DNA from 2 places in the Pseudomonas sp. GZD-222 genome. Region 1 is predicted to be linked to the other one. Evidence: riboswitches for the same ligand, from Rfam matches in the RefSeq annotation. Region 1 holds a riboswitch; the other holds the start of a gene.

Region 1 (2,383 bases):
ACGCCCAATGCCTTGAACAGCCAGTTGTGGGCAAACACAATCAACCCGAGCCCCACGGCCGTGGCGGCGGCAGTACCGACCCACCAGGCCTGGCGCTGGGCCAGATCGGCGGCAGCGGTACCCGGCAGCTCCGGTGGCAGGCCCAGGGTCGGCGCCAGGCAGAACACGGCAAAGCCGCCCAAGCCCCAGAGTGCGCCGCTGACCACGCTGTTGGGTGCGCGCAGCGAATACAGCGCGGCCAGGATCAGAGCGAAGCCGACGGCAACAACCAGATTGCCACCCGTGGTCGAGAGCACACGCTGCCAGCCGTCTTCCGGCGACCAGGCTTCGCTGTCGTGGTGGTGATCGGCGTCCACGCCAGGGGCATGTTCATGGGCTTCGACCGCGGGCGCGGCGCTTTCATAGGTTTCCGCCTGGAGAATCAGCGGCGCAACCCAGAAGCTTTGCAGCAGGGTCAACAGCAGGGCAGCCAGCAGGCCGGCGAACCCTGCGGTACTGGCAATACGCTTAATCATCGGACGGCACTCAGTGGCAAGGGAAGGCGGCGCTGTGGCGGGTATCGTGGGCAGCGTTGTGCACCGCTTCGATATGCGAGAAACCGGCGAAGTAGACCAGGCACAGGCCCAGCAGCGAGGCACCGACGGCGACCAGCAGGCGCTGGCTGAGGCTTGAAGGGGTAACGGCTGAGTGACTGGCGGTACTGGTACGCATGGCGCTTTCCTCTTGGTGTTGTTCGGCAACAGGCAAGCGCAGGAAACCCCTGCACGGAGTTCGCCCAGGGGTTGCAACAGCGCCCGCCCACCGCGGGTTTGTCAGATCAGTGTCGGGCCGGTCTCCGGGCTGGCGAGGGCTGAGCGATTGCTCAGCCAGAGGCGTCACCTTCCCATGCCGGACTACGGGCACAGTGGTACTGACGCTTTTCTCACTTACCGTTGCGGGGGCAGCACCGGACTTGTCATACACCGCTATCACGTAGCGTATGACGCACCGGTTTCCCAGTTTCACCCTGTAAAGGGCACCCAAACGAATAGCGCTAGCAAATCACGGGTGAGGTCAGGCGTCAATCGTGACAGCAGTTGACCGCTCACCGGGCACTGCGTAGCCTAGCCGCTTCGAGGTTCTTCGGCGCTGGCCGAAGCTAAGACGGGAACGCGGTTCAAGCCGCGGCTGCCCCCGCAACTGTAAGCATTGAACGGTTCGACACAGCCACTGCGTCCGCGCGGGAAGGCGTCGTTCGACTGGCCTTCGGCCGGTGCAATGCAAGCCAGGAGACCTGCCTCGAACAGTTTCCGACATAAACCGGGCGGGGTGATCCGGTGGCGAACGCGTCCAGGTATTGATACCTGTGGCTCTCGTCCCGCATGCCCGCCATCCTGCCAAGGGCATCGACATGAAAACACTGGCCAAACTCCCCGTCACCATCGTTACCGGCTTCCTCGGCTCGGGTAAAACCACGCTGCTGCGGCACATGCTCGACAACGCTCAGGGGCGGCGCATTGCGGTGATCGTCAACGAGTTCGGCGAACTGGGCATCGACGGCGAGATCCTCAAACAGTGCAGCATCGGCTGCACTGAAGAAGAGGCCAGTGGCCGCGTCTACGAACTGGCCAACGGCTGCCTGTGCTGCACCGTGCAGGAAGAGTTCTTCCCGGTGATGCGTGAACTGGTGGCCCGTCGCGGCGACCTGGACCACATTCTCATCGAAACCAGCGGCCTGGCCCTGCCAAAACCTTTGGTGCAAGCCTTCCAGTGGCCGGAAATCCGCAATGCCTGCACGGTTGACGCCGTCATCACCGTAGTCGACAGCCCGGCCGTGGCCGCAGGCACTTTCGCTGCCTACCCGGATCAGGTCGATGCCCAGCGCAAACTCGACCCGAACCTGGACCACGAGTCGCCCCTGCACGAACTGTTCGCCGACCAGCTGGCCAGTGCCGACCTGGTGGTACTGAACAAGGCTGACCTGATCGCCGCCGATGACCTGGCCAAGGTCCGCGCCGAAGTGCAGGAAGAACTGCCGCCCGCGGTCAAAGTGATCGAAGCCAGCAGCGGTCGCCTGCCACTGGAGGTGCTGTTGGGGCTGGGCGCGGAATCCGAAGCGCATATCGACGGCCGTCGTACGCACCACGATTCGCACCATGACGGTGATGATCACGACGATCATGACCACGATGCCTTCGACTCGATCTCCATCGAACTGCCTGAAGCCGACGAGAGCCTGCTGCTCGACGCCTTGACTCAGTTGGTTGTGCAGCACGGCATTCTGCGGGTCAAAGGCTTTGCGGCAATCCCGGGCAAGCCGATGCGTTTGCTGATTCAGGGTGTAGGTACCCGTTTCGACAAACACTTCGACCGCGCCTGGCGCAGCGAAGAGCCGCGCACCACG
Region 2 (2,383 bases), on a different contig from region 1:
CGCCGAAGGTCTGGGCCATTGCAGTGCCGTCGATCACCGCCAGCACCGGCACGTTGAAGTGACGCGCCAGATCGGCGCTCGACGGCGTACCGTCGAACAGGCCCATGACCCCTTCGATCAGGATCAGATCAGCATCACCCGCGGCTTCCCAGAGCAGCCGCCGGCTTTCCTGTTCACCGACCATCCACAGGTCAAGCTGGTACACCGGGGCACCGCTGGCCCGTTCGAGAATCATCGGGTCAAGAAAGTCAGGGCCGCATTTGAACACCCGCACCTTGCGCCCAAGATTGCGGTGCAGCCGCGCCAGCGCGGCGGTCACGGTGGTCTTGCCCTGGCCCGAGGCCGGGGCGGCAATCAGCACCGCCGGACAGTGGCGCGTGTCACTCATAGCTCAACGCCCTTCTGGGCACGGATGCCGGCCTGGAAGGCGTGTTTGATCATGCCCATCTCAGTGACGGTGTCGGCCAGTTCGATCATTTCATCCTTGGCCCCGCGACCGGTGACCACCACATGCTGCATCGGTGGACGCGCCTGCAGGTCGCTGAGCACTTGTTCGAGGTCGAGATAGCCGTGCTTGAGGGCAATGTTCAGTTCATCGAGCACCACAAAGGTGATCGTCGGGTCTTGCAGTAACTGGCGCGAGACCGCCCAGGCGGCCTCTGCCGCGGCGATGTCACGCTGGCGGTCCTGGGTTTCCCAGGTGAAGCCCTCGCCCATCACGTGATAGCGCACCTGCTCGGGAAAGCGCCGGAAGAACAACTCTTCACCCGTGCTGTTGCGGCCTTTGATGAACTGCACCACGCCGCACTGCATACCATGGCCCATAGCCCGGGCGAGCATGCCGAAGGCCGAACTGCTCTTGCCCTTGCCGTTGCCGCTGAGCACCAGCAGCAAGCCGCATTCGTTGGGGGCGTTGGCAATACGCTCGTCGATTACCGCCTTCTTGCGCAGCATACGTGCCAGGTGGCGTTCGTCACGCTCAGTGGATTCAGTCATCGAAGTCTCCGCATAGCCCTGTCAATCCGTTCGCAACGAGCCTAGCAGCACAGGGCTGCACAGCGTTCGCGGCAAAGAGATGGCAACAGATGAATGGATAAGGCAGACGGAGAAACGCGCAGGGCTGCGGCACAGGCCGAAGGGTACGCGCATCACCCTCCGTGATGCCGTTGGCTGTTACAGGCCGGTCTCCGGGCTTGTGAGCGGGGCCATGAACACCCAGGGTCGCGCGCCTTCCCGGGTGCGATCACCCAGTGGCCGTGCGCAGCCTTGACTCACCTACCGTTGCGGGGGCAGCGCCGGACTCGCACGCGATTGCGCGCCCACCGGCTTCCCTGTTTCACCCTGCCAGGCCACAGCCCACAGAGCACCTGAAACAAGTCGCGAAGGTTAGAGGGTTGCATCCGGAGCGTCAATGAAAGGCGCAGCACTGGCCTGGATCAATGGCGTCTTTGTCATCTTGTGCCACCCTGACAACAGTGATATCAAATAGCCATATTTTGGCTATCTCGATTACAACTATAAAGGAGAGAGCGGCATGCAAGGTCTGATCATTAATAACCCGCGCCTGGAATTCCTGCGCCCGGCCCTGGAACGCTGGGTCGAATGCATCGACCGCTGCAACCAGACTCTGGGCGACGGTGAGGCCCCTTACTGGCACGGCGCCCAAGCGAACCTCGGCGTGCTCTCGGCCGCGGCCTGGCAAGCCGAGCTGATCACCTTGCAACATCACCAGAGCAAAAAGCAGCGTGACGAAGGTGAGCGTGAAGGTTACTGCGACCTGTATATCGCCAACCGCGAAGAAGCCGCTTACCTGCAAGCCAGCCAGCGCTGGCCGCGCATAGCCCGCCTGGACCTGCACAACGCCCTGCAGGAAACCGTGTTTGCCGCGCGCCAGGTGGCTGCCCCCAGCCAGCTCAAGGTCGCCGCCCTGTTTGCCAGCCCCTGGAAGGCCGGACAACACGCCAGCCCCGAAGAACTCCAGGACCTGGTTGACGACCTGCAAAAACACACCGCCTGTGCCATTGCCTGGTATTTCCCTTATGCCTACCGCAAGCTGCACAACGAAGCCGGACAGTACCATCCGGGGGTCGCACTGCTGCTCAAGCAGGCCTGAGCAACGGAACCTCGCGCATGTTGCGCGCCTCTACTTTCAACAGAGGCCAACTTTGCGAGGGCAACGCCATGCACATGACCCGGAAAGCCTTGCTGCTGGCAGTGGCTGCAGCCGTGAGCGGCTGCGGCGAGACCGCCCGCCTGGAGGTCAGTGATGGATTCGGGCCATCGCCACAACTACCCGAGCCGAACAAGACCCTGATCCCCACCGTCAACATCGCCCCGGCCATCGGCTGGCCTCAAGGCGTGAAGCCGGTGGCCGCGCCCGGTA

The links. A riboswitch is a leader RNA that binds a small molecule or an ion and turns the genes downstream of it on or off. The one in region 1 is predicted to bind cobalamin.
Region 2: it holds a riboswitch for cobalamin, as region 1 does, so the genes downstream of both, cobO (cob(I)yrinic acid a,c-diamide adenosyltransferase) here and cobW (cobalamin biosynthesis protein CobW) in region 1, are expected to answer to the same signal.

What each region holds. Positions count from the first base shown of each region.
Region 1 is NZ_JBMOWO010000063.1:22,428-24,810, reverse strand. It holds gene ACO6VD_RS11835 (CbtA family protein) at 1-515, opposite strand, end outside; gene ACO6VD_RS11830 (CbtB domain-containing protein) at 526-711, opposite strand; cobalamin riboswitch at 810-1,036, opposite strand; cobalamin riboswitch at 1,099-1,295, shown strand; gene cobW (cobalamin biosynthesis protein CobW) at 1,391-2,383, shown strand, end outside.
Region 2 is NZ_JBMOWO010000003.1:1,179-3,561, reverse strand. It holds gene ACO6VD_RS00235 (cobyrinate a,c-diamide synthase) at 1-388, opposite strand, end outside; gene cobO (cob(I)yrinic acid a,c-diamide adenosyltransferase) at 385-996, opposite strand; cobalamin riboswitch at 1,162-1,386, opposite strand; gene ACO6VD_RS00225 (hypothetical protein) at 1,535-2,113, shown strand; gene ACO6VD_RS00220 (PQQ-dependent sugar dehydrogenase) at 2,182-2,383, shown strand, end outside.